DNA from 4 places in the Streptacidiphilus sp. BW17 genome. Region 2 is predicted to be linked to each of the others. Evidence: riboswitches for the same ligand, from Rfam matches in the RefSeq annotation. Region 2 holds a riboswitch; each other region holds the start of a gene.

Region 1 (3,380 bases), on a different contig from region 2:
CTCGGCCCGGTACGTGCTGCGCTGCACGGAGGGCTTCACCGCCAACCTGCGCGGCGAGAAGCGCACCTGGCTGCCGATGAACTCCTCCATGATCGTCACCGCACCGCTGCCCGCCTCCTTCTGGGACTCCGTCGGCTGGGACGGCCGCGAGACGCTGGGCGACTTCGCGCACGCGTACATGTACGCGCAGCGGACGGCGGACGACCGGATCGCGCTCGGCGGACGCGGCGTCCCCTACCGCTTCGGCTCTCGCACGGACAACGACGGCTCGACGGCGGCGAAGACGATCGACCAGCTGACCGAGATCCTGACCGGCTTCTTCCCCGCAGCGCGGGGTGTCGCGGTCGACCACGCCTGGTCGGGCGTGCTGGGCGTGCCGCGCGACTGGTGCTCCACGGTCGCCGTCGACCAGGCGTCCGGCCTGGGCTGGGCCGGAGGCTACGTCGGCAGCGGCGTCACCACGACGAACCTCGCCGCGCGGACGCTGCGCGACCTGGTGCGCGGCGAGGCGACGGACCTGACGGACCTGCCGTGGGTGGACCACACGGTCCGCCGGTGGGAGCCGGAACCGTTCCGGTGGATCGGGGTGCACGGGCTGTACGCGGCGTACCACTTCGCCGACCGACAGGAACGCGGCGGGCGCGCGGGGACCTCCCCCGTCGCGAAGGTCGCGGACGTGATTTCCGGGCGGCACTAGAAACGGCACTGAACGTAGTCGCACCACCTGCGGGAACAAAGCCTCAAGCAATACCCGACGTGCGGATTCCGCCAGGGTGACGGACGCTGTTGGAGGGACGGATCGGGGTCCGTCCGGGCCTGCAGCATTCGACACCTTGGGGTGCCCATGTCTGTCTTCCTGTGCCTGCTTGTCGCCCCGCTGGGACTGATAGTCATCCTTGGCCTTTCCTGGTTCGAGGATCACGTCCTCAGCCCGCCCACGAGCCCCGCCGACCAGGTGGTGCAGAAGTCCGTCGAACTGCTCAAGCAGCAACGTCCGTGATCCGCGACACCGACCCGGTCGGTTGACGCTGCGTCCGGCGACATGGTGGGATCCTTACGCCAATCGGAGGCAAGGAGAGGAAGCCGGTGCAAATCCGGCGCGGTCCCGCCACTGTCACCGGGGAGCACCTGCGAACGACGGCCACGGCAGCACATCGCCGCTGGAAGGCCCGTAGGTGCGTCGATCCGGAAGCCAGGAGACTCTCGCCTTCGGATCGTCGATCCAGGGCGCGGACCCTGAGTGAGGACACGCAGCGGTGCGCAGCAGCGCGTTCGCGTACGGGGCCGTGGTGGGCTATGCCGCCGACGCCGTGTTCGGCGACCCCCGACGTGGTCATCCGGTAGCCGGGTTCGGGCGTTTCGCCGCCGCGCTGGAGCGGCGTCTCTACAAGGACCATCGCGGCTCGGGAGCAGTCTTCACGCTCGCCGCGGTCGGTTCCGTCGCCGGGGGCGCGCTGGTGACGGAGCGCACGCTGCGGCGCTCGCGCCCCGCTCAGGCGGCCCTCGCCGCCGCGTCCGCCTGGGCGGTTCTCGGGGGCGCGTCACTCGTCCGCGAGGCGCGCGGGATCGCGTCCGCGCTGGAGCGCGGGGACATCGAGGCGGCGCGCGAACGTCTGCCGCACCTGTGCGGGCGTGACCCGCGTCAGCTGGACGCGCAGGAGATCGCCCGCGCGGTCGTCGAGTCCGTCGGCGAGAACACCGCCGACGCCGTCGTCAACGCACTGATCTGGGGCGCGCTCGCGGGCGCGCCGGGGCTGCTGGCGTTCCGGGCCGTCAACACGCTGGACGCGATGGTGGGTCACCGCTCACCGCGGCTGCTGCGGTTCGGCTGGGCGTCGGCGCGGCTGGACGACGTGGCCGGGTGGCCGGGGGCACGGCTGACGGCGCTGCTGACCGTCGCGGCGAGCGAGGACCGGGGGCGCGCGTGGCGCGTCTGGAGGCGTGACGCGGGCGCGCACCCGAGCCCGAACGCCGGTCATGCGGAGGCTGCCTTCGCGGGCGCGTTGGGAGTGCGGCTCGGGGGCACGCTCCGCTACGGGGAGCGGGTCGAGCACCGACCGGTTCTGGGTGCGGAGTTGCGGCCGGTCGCGGTCGCGGACGTGGAGCGCGCCTGTCGGCTTTCACGCCGGGTGGGCGCGCTGGCGCTGGCGACCACCGTGACGGTCGCCCTGCTGAGGGGGACCAAGCTGAGGGGGGCAAAGAAGTGAGCGGGGCACTGCTGGTCGCCGGGACCACCTCCGATGCGGGCAAGAGCGTCGTCACGGCGGGTATCTGTCGCTGGCTCAAGCGACAGGGCGTCAAGGTCGCGCCGTTCAAGGCGCAGAACATGTCGCTCAACTCCTTCGTGACCCTTGACGGCGCGGAGATCGGCCGGGCCCAGGCGATGCAGGCGACAGCCGCGGGCGCCACGCCCGAGGCGGCGATGAACCCGGTGCTGCTCAAGCCGGGTGGCGACGGGCGCAGCCAGGTCGTGGTACTGGGCAAGCCGGTCGCCGAGGTCGGCGCGCTGGACTACCGCGAGCGCAAGCCCGCGCTGCTGCGGATCGCCCTGGACTGCCTCGCCGACCTGCGCGACCGCTACGACGTGGTGATCTGCGAGGGCGCCGGCTCCCCCGCCGAGATCAACCTGCGGGCCGGGGACATCGCCAACATGGGCCTGGCCGTCGCCGCCGACCTGCCGGTGGTGGTAGTCGGAGACATCGACCGGGGCGGCGTCTTCGCGTCCATGTTCGGGACGCTGGCGCTGCTCTCCGCCGAGGACCAGGCGCACATCGCGGGCTGGCTGGTCAACAAGTTCCGCGGCGACGCGCGCCTGTTGCAGCCCGGACTGGACATGCTGCACCGGGTGACGCACCGTCCGTCCCTGGGCGTGCTGCCGATGCTGTCGGGGCTGTGGCTGGACGCCGAGGACTCGCTGGACCTGGCCGGCGTGATGGCACGCGGCGACGCGGGCGGGCCCGTCGGCGCGGACGTGCTGCGGGTGTCGGTGGTGCAGTTGCCGCGGCTGTCGAACTTCACCGACATCGACGCGCTGGCACAGGAGCCCGGTGTGCTGGTCCGCTGGGCCACGCGCCGGGAGGAGCTCGCCGACGCCGACCTGGTGGTGCTGCCCGGCACCCGGGCCACGGTCGCCGACCTGGCGTGGCTGCGCGAGCGGGGGCTGGACCGGGCCGTCGCCGAGCGGGCGGCGCGCGGGCTGCCGGTGCTCGGCGTCTGCGGCGGGTACCAGATGCTGGCGCGGACGATCACGGACGAGGTCGAGTCGAAGGCGGGCAAGGTCGCGGGCCTCGGACTGCTGCCGGTGGACATCCGCTTCGCGGTCGAGAAGACGCTGGCGCGCCCGGTGGGCGAGGCCTACGGCGAGACGGTGCACGGCTACG
Region 2 (3,380 bases):
AGCAGGTGACGGACCGTCGGCGGGCCCTGGGCGAGGGAGCGCACGTCCTGCAGGAGACGCTCGTCGTATCCGGTGGTCCGGCCGTCGTGCTGCAGCAGGTGCTCGGACCAGGAGGCGACCTGGAAGGCCTCGGTGAAGCGCTCGGGTGCTGCGCTGTCGCGGTACAGGTCCCAACTCACCGCGCCGGTACGCCTGCGGGACTGCTCCACCGGGCGCATCCCGGCGACGAAGGCGTCGGCGTCCTCGGGGGCGACGGTGTAGTCCAGCAGAACGAGCACCGGCGTGTCCTCCGGCACGGCGTCGAGAAGCAGTGCCGGCTCCGGCCAGGTGGACACGACCGAGCGGTCGAGCGGGACCGCGGTGTGGATGACCGGCCACCACAGCAGCGTGACGGTGGTCGCCACCAGCAACCCGGCGGCGGCGAGCAGCGCCTGGGTGAGTCCGGCGGCGCCGGCCACCGCGCCCCAGACCAGCGAGCCGATGCCCTGTCCTCCCATGAAGACGATGAGGTAGACGGCGAGCCCGCGGGCCCGGACCCATCCGGGCAGCCGGAGCTGCAGTTCGGTGTTGAAGGTCGACAGGTTGACCAGCCAGGCCGCACCCGTGGGCAGCAGAACGAGGGCCAGGGCGGGCAGGCTGTGCAGGGTGGCGGCGGCGACGGTGCCACCGGCGAACACGACGCCGCCCAGCGCGAGCAGGACGTTGTCCGACACGGCCGCCCGCAGCCGCTTGATCGTCAGGGCGCCGACGATCGCCCCGACACCCAGCGCCCCGAGCAGCAGCCCGTACCCTCCTGACCCCAGGTGCAGGCTCCGACCCGCCGTCACCGGCAGCAGCGCCCACAGCGCCGAGGCGGGAAGCACGAACAACGCGGAACGCACCAGGATCCGCCGCACGCCCGGCGCGTGCCGCACATAGCGAACGCCCGCGTGGAGAGCGGGAACCGGCGCCTCACTGCCGCGCAGACCCTGTGCCGGACGGTGCCAGGCATAGACCGCCAGCGCGACGACGACAAAACTGACGGCGTTCACCGTGAACACCACGGCCGGGCCGGAGACCGCGACGAGCAGGCCCGCCAGCGCCGGGCCGACGGCTCGGGCGACGTTGACGTTGAGGCTGTTGAGGGACGCGGCCTGCGGGATCAAGTCGCGCGGGACCAGCTCCGGCTGGATCGCCTGCCAGGCGGGGTTCGTCATCGCCTGACCGCAGCCCATGAGGAACGTGAGCAGCAACAGGACCGTGGGCGTGGCCAGCCCCGCCCCGGTCAGCCCGGCGAGCACCCCGGCGAGCACCGCCATGGCCGTCGACAGCCCCAGCAGAATGTGCCGGCGGTCCAGCAGGTCCGCGAGCACGCCCGCCGGCAAGGAGACGAACAGCACGGGCAGCAGGCTGGCCGCCTGCACCGCCGAGGTGAGCAGCGCCGCGTTGTGCTGGTGCACCAGCATCCACTGGGCCCCCACGGTCTGCATCCAGGTGCCGATGTTCGACACCATCTGGGCCAGCCACAGCAGGCGGAACGCCGGCACCGCCATCGGCGCCCAGGACGACTGCCCGTAGCCCTGCTCCGCCTGCTTCCCCATGGGTTCCCTCTCGGACTGGTCCGGCACCGGTCCGGCACCGGTCGATTCTCCCGCCGATCGGGGTCCGGCGCCGCCCCGCCACGGGGGTGCCCGGCCGGGGATCGCGGCGCAGTGCTAACCTGCCTGAGCCAAAAAATCTGCGCAGCCATGCAGGTTTCCGGCAGCGTGCCAGGCAGCGAAGCCGGTGAAGCCCGCACTGCGGGTCATTCCGGCGCTGTCCCGCAACTGTGAGGGCCCTCTCCACGCGGCCCGAAGCCAGGTCGCCTCCTGCCGCGCTACGACATCGGCCCTCGTGGGAAGGGGCGGTCCGTTTCTGTCGGCGCGCGTCCTGCGCCGCTCGTCGACGGATTGGCTTCTTCCCGTCCCTCGGGAGGAAGCACCACCATGGCTCACTCGTCTGTCCGGCCCCGACCTGCTCGGCGCACCCGGATCGTCCGCGCTGTCTCGACGGCGACCGCCGCGCTCGCAGCCGTGGCCGTCGTCGCCGGCTGCAGCTCCACGAGCTCCGGCAGCGCCGACTCCTCCGCCTCCTCGTCCTCGACGAGCGCGTCGTCGGCCGCCGCGACGTACCCGGTCACGGTGAGCGGCTCCAACGGCAAGGTCACCCTCAAGACCCAGCCGAAGCACATCGTGTCGCTGTCGCCGACCGCGACCGAGGACCTGTACGCGGTGGGCGCCGGCAAGCAGGTCGTCGCGGTGGACTCGGACTCCAACTACCCGTCCGGCGTGCCGACCACGAGCCTGAGCGGGCTGACCCCGAACATCGAGGCCATCGCCAAGTACAACCCGGACCTGGTCATCGCCTCCCAGGACTCCGGTGGCCTGGTCGCCGGGCTGACCAAGCTCGGCGTGCCGGTCCTGATCGAGCCCGCCGCGGCGACGATCAACGACGTCTACACGCAGATCGACGCGATCGGGCAGGCCACCGGTCACACCGCCCAGGCCACGCAGACCGTCACCGGCATGAAGGCGTCGATCACCGCCTCCGTCAAGCAGGCCGGCGCCGATCACGGGAACCTCAGCTACTACTGGGAGGTCAGCGCCAACCCGTACTACTCGGCGACCTCCACCACCTTCGCCGGGCAGATCGCCTCGCTGTTCGGCCTGAAGAACATCGCCGACAAGGCCGACAAGGCCTCCGACGGCGGCTACCCGCAGCTGTCCGCCGAGTACATCGTCTCGGCCCAGCCGCAGCTGATCTTCCTCACCGACAACCAGTCCGCCGACGGCGGGCAGAGCCCGGCGGTCGTCGCGGCCCGACCCGGCTGGTCCGGTATCCCGGCCGTGAAGAAGGATCAGATCGTCGGCCTCAACGACGACATCGCCTCGCGCTGGGGCCCGCGCCTGCCGCAGCTGGTCGCCCAGATCGCGCAGGCGATCGAGAAGGCCCCCACCAAGTGACGCACGGCGGACGGTAACGAGGTAACGGTGACAAGAGGCGGAGTCCGCCCGCGCACCCTGCGCGCCTACGGCATCGCGGTGGTGTTCCTGGCCGCCGCGGTGCTGGTGGGCGCCATGGCCGGAGCGGCGGACCTCAACCCGCTGGCGACGGCCGACGCGCTGCTGGACCGGCTGCCGCTGGTGCACCTGCCGCAGCAGCTCAGCCAGTTGGACCGCGCGGTGCTGTTCCAGATCCGGCTGCCGCGCGTGGTGCTGGGCGCCCTGGTCGGCGGGGCGCTCGCCCTCGCCGGTGCGGGCTACCAGGGCGTGTTCCGCAACCCCCTGGTCGACTCGTCCCTGCTGGGCGCGTCGGCCGGGGCGGGCCTCGGCGCGACCGTCGCCATCGTCTCGCTGGGCGGC
Region 3 (3,380 bases), on a different contig from region 2:
CCGACCACCGGCGGGTCCAGCCGGCCGGTCCTGCTGTCGGACCAGTGGATCGACCACTGCTTCGTTTCGCGGTCGAAGAGCCGTAGGGACACGCCCTGACGGCCCAGGGTGGGGAAGGTGATCTCGTCGATGTTGCCGGCCCCTCCGAACAGGGGCTGGATCACCGAGTGACCGGGGAACTCCTCCCAGATGTCCGCGTCGGCGTCGCCGAGTGGTGTGGTGAGACGGCGGTTGGCCACGTCCCAGGAGCCGTGCAGGAAGTCGAAGTCGTCCATGTGACGCAGGTTAGGCACGCTCCACTGACATCTCCTGTCAGTGGATGTGGATACTGGGCGACATGCGCGCGAGCCGACTGGTGACCCTGCTTCTGCTGCTCCAGAACCGGGGCCGGATGACGGCCCGCCAACTGGCCGAGGAGCTGGAGGTCTCCGTCCGCACGGTCTACCGGGACGTCGACGCGCTCGCCGCCGCCGGCATCCCGCTGTACGGCGAGGCGGGACACGCGGGCGGCTACCAGCTGGTCGACGGCTACCGGACCCGGCTCACCGGGTTGACCCCGGACGAGGCGCAGGCCGCGTTCCTGACGGCGCTCCCGGACGCCGCCGCCCAACTCGGCCTCGGCGAGGCGCTGGTGACCGCCCAGCTCAAGCTGCGGGCCGCACTTCCAGCGGAGCTGCGCGAGCAGGCCGAGCGGATCCGGCGGAGCTTCCTGCTCGACGCCCCCGGCTGGTACGGCGAGGCCGAGAGCACGCCTCACCTGCCCGCGGTCGCCGCCGCGCTCTGGGCGCGGCGAGCGGTCCTCATGCGGTACCGGCGCTGGCGGGCGCCGGAGGAGATCGAGCGGCGGGTCGAGCCGTACGGGCTGGTCCTCAAGGCCGGACGCTGGTACCTGGCCGCCGGCGGGCCGTCCGGGATCCGCACCTACCGGGTCGACCAGATCCTCGAAGTCCATATGCTGGATCAGGAGTTCGCCATCCCGGACAGGTTCGACCTGGCCGCGCACTGGAGCAGCAGTCTGGCCGACTTCCACACCCGGCTGCACACCGGGGAGGCCCTGGTCCGGCTCACCCCGGAGGGCGCCCGCCGCCTCGGCGTAACGGCCTTGGGCGACGGAGCAGCACAGGACGGATGGACCGAGACCCGGGTGCCCATCGAGTCGATCGACCACGCCCACCAGGAGTTCCTCCGGCTCGGCGCGGACGTCGAGGTCCTGGCACCGGCCGAACTCCGCGACCGCATCACCGAGACGGTGCGTACCCTCGCCGCCCGGTACCAGCCGACGTCCGCACCGTCCTCGGCAGTGAATCAGACACCTGCTTAGATGTGCAGGCTTGTACCCGAGCCCCCGCCACCTCTAGGCTGCCGAAGGTCCCCTCACTGCGCGGGGACAGTGCAGCGTCAGCGAAGTCCGGTGAGAATCCGGCGCTGTCCCGCAACGGTGAACCCCTCGGCACGAGTGAGGGCAAGTCCGGTCGCCTGGCGTCGCACTCCTGGAAACCAGCCTCGCAGGAAGGTCGGTCCGGACCGGGCCCTCCGGGAGTCTCCGACCAGGCCGCGCCGACCTGTGAGCGTCCCGAGGAGGATGCCCAGTGTCCGCGTTCGTCGCCAAGCTACAGATGGTCCGTCAGTCCCTGAGTCCCGCGGAATGGACCAGGATCGGGGTGATGTCCCTGGTGATTCTGCTGCTGAACGGCGTCGGCTGGGGCATCTACATCTTCACTGTGCTCCCCCACCACTTCCACTACGACAAGCTCGGCGTCGGCCTCGGCGTCGCGTTCACCGCCTGGACGCTGGGCGCGCGTCACGCCTTCGACGCGGACCACATCTCCGCGATCGACAACTCCACCCGCAAGCTACTGGCGGACGGTCAACGTCCCCTGGCCAGTGGCTTCTTCTTCGCCCTCGGCCACTCCACGGTCGTCTCCGCCGTAGGCGTCGGCATCACCGTCGCCGCCAAGGCCGTCTTCGGCGCGATGGTCGACCCGAACTCGACCTACGAGACGCTGGGCGGCATGCTCGGCACGCTCACCTCCGCCGGGTTCCTCTACCTGATCGCCGCGCTCAACCTGATCGTGCTCGCCGGGATCTTCAAGGTCTTCCGCGACATGCGCCGGGGCACCTTCGACGAGGAGGAGCTCGAAAGGCAGCTCCAGGCGCGCGGGCTGATGTGGCGCTTCTTCGGCCGCTTCATGCGCTCCATCAACCACACCTGGCAGCTCTTCTTCGTGGGCATGATCTTCGGCATCGGCTTCGACACCGCCACCGAGGTCGTCCTGCTCGCCGCCACCGCCTACGCCGCCACCGCCGGGCTGCCGTTCTACGCCGTGCTGGCGCTGCCGCTGCTCTTCTCCGGCGGCATGATCCTCTTCGACACCTTCGACGGCTTCTTCATGAACTTCGCCTACGGCTGGGCCTTCGCGCGACCTGTGCGCAAGGTCTACTACAACCTCGTCATCACCGGCCTCTCCATCGCCGCCGCTTTCCTGATCGGCACCATCGAGGTGCTCGGCGTACTCACCAGCGAGCTCCATCTCACCGGCGGCTTCTGGGACTTCATGGCCAACTTCGACATCAACAAGGCCGGCTTCGTCATCGCTGGGCTGTTCGCCCTCACCTGGGTCGTCGCGCTGCTCTACTGGCGTTACGGCAAGATCGAGTCCCGCTGGCAGACCGGTCTCGCCGGAGGGACGGAGGCCGCTCCTGCCGACGCCGCAGCGACAGTCACGGCCACCGAGGCCTGAGCCCGCCAACTGACCCTGCACATCCGCTCACCTGCACGGTGTTGCAGATCACCGGGCAGCGGGGGTCCAATGGGCCCCATGCATCTCGTTCCCACCGAGCGGGCCCACCGCAGGGCCATCGACGAACACAGCGTCTGCACGGCCATCGAAGGCATCGGCGAGCCCGATCAACTCCCCGTCTGGGCCGACCGTTTCGCGCTGCTCGGCGAGCCGCACCGGCTCGCCGTGCTGCTGGCCGTCCACCGGGCCGGTCCGATCGCCGTCACCGACCTGGCCACGGCGACCGGTATCGCCGACACCGCCGTCTCGCAGATCCTGCGCCTGCTACGCGCCGGTGGCACGGTCGCCGGGACGAAGGACGGCCGGATCGTCCGGTACGAACTCAAGGACGCCCACCTGGCGGCGATCCTCGACCAGATCCGTCCCGAACCGGCCGTCCTCGCCCGGGAGCTGCACCACAGCGCCACCTGAGCGCGCCGGAGGCCGTCCCGGGTCAGCAGGAGATGTCGCCCGGGCCGACGTCCGTGCCGAGCATCCCGGTGAACTGCTTGTACAGGCTGATCCGGTCGTTGCGCTCGTCCGGGTTCTTGCCGTTGCACTCCGGGTCGCCGTTGATGTTGCGGATCGTCTCGCCGAAGC
Region 4 (3,380 bases), on a different contig from region 2:
GCGCGCTGCGGGAGCTCCCAGGCGGTGCGGTAGAGGCGCTTGTAGTCCTCCGGCAGGTCGGTGATCTCCTGGGCGGAGCCGTTGCCCTCGCGCAGTTCCTCGCGGGTGATCGCATTCCAGAGGCCGAGGTTCTTCAGGTCGGCCACCAGGTACGGGTTGACCTGGAGGAACTCGCCGGAGAGGGTCTCCCGCTTGAAGAGGTTGGAGACCTGCGGCTCGATGCACTCGTAGACGCCGGCGATGGAGGCGATGGTCGCGGTCGGCGCGATGGCCAGCAGCAGGGCGTTGCGCAGGCCGGTCTCGGCGATGCGGGCGCGCAGTGCGTCCCAGCGCTCCGGCCAGGCAGGGGCCACGTCGAAGTGGTCGATGTGCAGCTTGCCGCGGGCGGCGCGGGTCTCCTCGTAGGCGGCGTGCCGGCCGAAGCGCTCGGCCAGCTCGCAGCTGGTCTCGTAGGCGGCCAGCATGATCCGCTCGGAGAGCTTCGTCGAGAGCGCCTTGGCCTCGGCGGAGTCGAAGTCCAGGCGGAGCTTGAAGAAGACGTCCTGCAGGCCCATCATGCCCAGACCCACCGGGCGCCAGCGGGAGTTGGACGTGCCCGCCTCGGGGGTCGGGTAGAAGTTGATGTCGATGACCCGGTCCAGGAAGGTCACCGCGGTGCGCACGGTGGCGTCCAGGCGCTCCCAGTCGATCTCGCCGTTCGGCAGCACGTGCGCCCCGAGGTTGACCGAACCCAGGTTGCAGACGGCCGTCTCGGAGTCGTCCGTGATCTCCAGGATCTCGGTGCAGAGGTTCGAGGAGTGGACCGTGCGGCCGGGCAGCGCGGTCTGGTTGGCGGCGCGGTTGGAGGCGTCCTTGAAGGTCATCCAGCCGTTGCCGGTCTGGGCCAGGGTGCGCATCATCCGCGCGTACAGGGTCCGGGCCGGGATGCTGCGGACGGCCTTGCCGTCCTGCTCGGCCTTGACGTAGGCGGCGTCGAACTCGGCGCCCCACAGGTCGACCAGCTCGGGGACGTCGCCGGGGGAGAAGAGCGACCAGTCGCCGTCGGTCTCGACGCGGCGCATGAACTCGTCCGGGATCCAGTGCGCCAGGTTGAGGTTGTGCGTGCGGCGCGCCTCCTCACCGGTGTTGTCGCGGAGCTCCAGGAACTCCTCGATGTCGGCGTGCCAGGTCTCCAGGTAGACGCAGGCCGCGCCCTTGCGGCGACCGCCCTGGTTGACCGCGGCGACGGAGGAGTCGAGGGTGCGCAGGAACGGGACGATGCCGTTGGACTGGCCGTTGGTGCCGCGGATCAGCGAGCCGCGCGAGCGGATCCGGGAGTAGGACAGACCGATGCCGCCCGCGTGCTTGGAGAGCCGGGCGATCTGCGCGTAGCGGCTGTAGATCGAGTCCAGCTCGTCCAGCGGCGAGTCCAGCAGGTAGCAGGAGGACATCTGCGGGTGCCGGGTGCCGGAGTTGAACAGCGTCGGCGAGCTGGGCAGGTACTCCAGGCGGCTCATCAGCCCGTACAGCTCGGCGACCTCGGCCACCGACTTCTCGTTGCCCCCGACCTCCAGCCCGCACGCCACCCGCAGCATGAACTGCTGCGGCGTCTCGATCACCTGACGGGTGATCGGGTGGCGCAGCAGGTAGCGGGAGTAGAGCGTGCGCAGGCCGAAGTACTCGAAGCGGTCGTCGGCCTGCTGGTCGACGACGGCGTCCAGTGCGTCGGCGTGCGCGGCGACGAAGGCGGCGGTGGCGTCGCCGATCAGACCCTCGCGGTGGCCGACGGCCACGGACTCGGCGAAGCAGGACGAGCCCTGACCAGCCGCCTCCTCGCGGACCTCCTCGGCCAGCAGCCGGGCCGCCAGACGCGAGTACTGCGGGTCCTCGGCGATCAGCGCGGCGGCGGCCCCGATGGCCAGCCCGCGCAGCTCCGCGTAGTCGGCCTGGGCGCTGCGGCCACGCAGCGCGGCGGCGGCGACGCGGCCCGGGTCGACCTGGGTCAGGTCTGCGGACCGCTCGGTGAGCGTGACCAGCAGCGCGGTGCCGGGAGCGTCGGCGGCGCCACCACGGGCGTCGGGCTCACGGGTGGGCTGGGGCAGGGTGGGGACGGCGATGTCCGTCATGTACGCGCACGCTCCTCGTTGGCGGCCGGTGGCTGAGGCACGGGTCGCGTGAGAAGGCAGGCGGGAGCAGAGCAGCGCGAAGCAGCCCGTCGGCCCACCCACGAGGCCCGGTTGCAGCGCCCGCGGCCGGGCAGGCCGAGGACGCGCTGACGGCAGGTCATCGGACTCGCGGACAGGCCGGATCGGCAGCCGCTCACCGTTGCGGGGCAGTCCCGGAATCGCACCGGGTTCCCCTGCTTCGACAGCGAGCATGAGCATACATCTAGGGGCAGGTGCGTCACGCACCACCAGATGTTGTGTCGCGGCGTGATTCGTTCGAGTAACCGTTCGATCACTCGGCTGCCCCGCTGGAGCACTGCTGCGGCGCACTCCGGGCACCGGCTGAGGCGTCGCGGCTCCTGCCTGCGGGCATCACGCAGGCGAGCCGGACAGCTCCAGTGCGTAGGTGAAGAGGACCATGCCGGGGATCGGCGACCAGTCGCGTTCGGGGGTCCGGGCGAAGCCGAGACGCCCGTATATCCGGTGCGCGAAAGCCATCTGCTGTTGTGATGACATGACGATCCGGGGCAGTCCGAGCTCCCGGGCGCGGTCGATCACGGCACGGACCATCAGCTCGCCGATGCCGCGTCCGCGGGCGGCCGGGTCCGGGGAGACGGCCAGCATCCGGAACTCGCCCTCCTGACCCTGCGCCAGGTCCGCGTAGGGGGAGCCGGGCGGGGCGAAGGTCACCGAGCCGAGGACCGCGCCCGTCTCCTCGTCCACCGCGACGAGCAACTCCGCCTTCTCGGCCCGGTCGCCCGGATCGCGCAGCAGCTTGGCGTAGTCGCCGTCCCGCTCGGTGTGACCGTCGTGGATGAAGGCCTCGGCAACGAGGTGACCTGCGGCGTCGTACTCGTCGGGCAGGGCGGGGCGGACGATGATGCTCATCCTTGAAGTCTGCCTGACCTCTCCCCGGTTGCTCCGTGCGGGGGTGCGCCGAGCGGCGCGGCAGAGGGTGACGTGCCATGTTCGTTGAGTGATGTACCAAGCGAAGCGTGATGCGAAAGGGCGCAGCAGCCGCGCCCTGATACTCGGTTGTCTCCCCGTCATGACCGCGGCCGCGTTGCTGGCGGGGACGACGACGCAGGCGAACGCGGCGACGGCGGGCAAGGAGACCATAGCCGCCAAGACCGCCCCGATCTGCGCAGGGGCGGCGCAGCCCAACCCGATCGCGGTCACGCTGACCGGGGTCCACCGCGGTTACGTGCGCGGCGCGGGTTGGTCGACGCTGCGGCT

What was found. Region 2 has a riboswitch for cobalamin ahead of ABH940_RS08210 (ABC transporter substrate-binding protein). Riboswitches for the same ligand answer to the same signal wherever they lie in the genome.
Region 1: linked by a shared signal. The riboswitch ahead of ABH940_RS10620 (cobalamin biosynthesis protein) and the one ahead of ABH940_RS08210 (ABC transporter substrate-binding protein) in region 2 are both predicted to bind cobalamin.
Region 3: linked by a shared signal. The riboswitch ahead of ABH940_RS12015 (HoxN/HupN/NixA family nickel/cobalt transporter) and the one ahead of ABH940_RS08210 (ABC transporter substrate-binding protein) in region 2 are both predicted to bind cobalamin.
Region 4: linked by a shared signal. The riboswitch ahead of ABH940_RS05530 (ribonucleoside-diphosphate reductase subunit alpha) and the one ahead of ABH940_RS08210 (ABC transporter substrate-binding protein) in region 2 are both predicted to bind cobalamin.

Annotation. Positions count from the first base shown of each region.
Region 1 covers NZ_JBGCCR010000006.1:293,840-297,219, reverse strand. Annotated here, with positions in the region: gene ABH940_RS10630 (NAD(P)/FAD-dependent oxidoreductase) at 1-697, shown strand, start outside; gene ABH940_RS10625 (hypothetical protein) at 845-1,000, shown strand; cobalamin riboswitch at 1,030-1,223, shown strand; gene ABH940_RS10620 (cobalamin biosynthesis protein) at 1,257-2,207, shown strand; gene ABH940_RS10615 (cobyric acid synthase) at 2,204-3,380, shown strand, end outside.
Region 2 covers NZ_JBGCCR010000005.1:134,988-138,367, forward strand. Annotated here, with positions in the region: gene ABH940_RS08200 (MFS transporter) at 1-1,580, opposite strand, end outside; cobalamin riboswitch at 1,715-1,863, shown strand; gene ABH940_RS08205 (hypothetical protein) at 1,970-2,158, opposite strand; gene ABH940_RS08210 (ABC transporter substrate-binding protein) at 2,160-2,981, shown strand; gene ABH940_RS08215 (FecCD family ABC transporter permease) at 3,009-3,380, shown strand, end outside.
Region 3 covers NZ_JBGCCR010000008.1:11,655-15,034, reverse strand. Annotated here, with positions in the region: gene ABH940_RS12025 (hypothetical protein) at 1-275, opposite strand, end outside; gene ABH940_RS12020 (helix-turn-helix transcriptional regulator) at 338-1,321, shown strand; cobalamin riboswitch at 1,359-1,499, shown strand; gene ABH940_RS12015 (HoxN/HupN/NixA family nickel/cobalt transporter) at 1,665-2,741, shown strand; gene ABH940_RS12010 (ArsR/SmtB family transcription factor) at 2,820-3,212, shown strand; gene ABH940_RS12005 (hypothetical protein) at 3,235-3,380, opposite strand, start outside.
Region 4 covers NZ_JBGCCR010000003.1:327,260-330,639, forward strand. Annotated here, with positions in the region: gene ABH940_RS05530 (ribonucleoside-diphosphate reductase subunit alpha) at 1-2,105, opposite strand, end outside; cobalamin riboswitch at 2,239-2,373, opposite strand; gene ABH940_RS05535 (GNAT family N-acetyltransferase) at 2,517-3,032, opposite strand; gene ABH940_RS05540 (hypothetical protein) at 3,193-3,380, shown strand, end outside.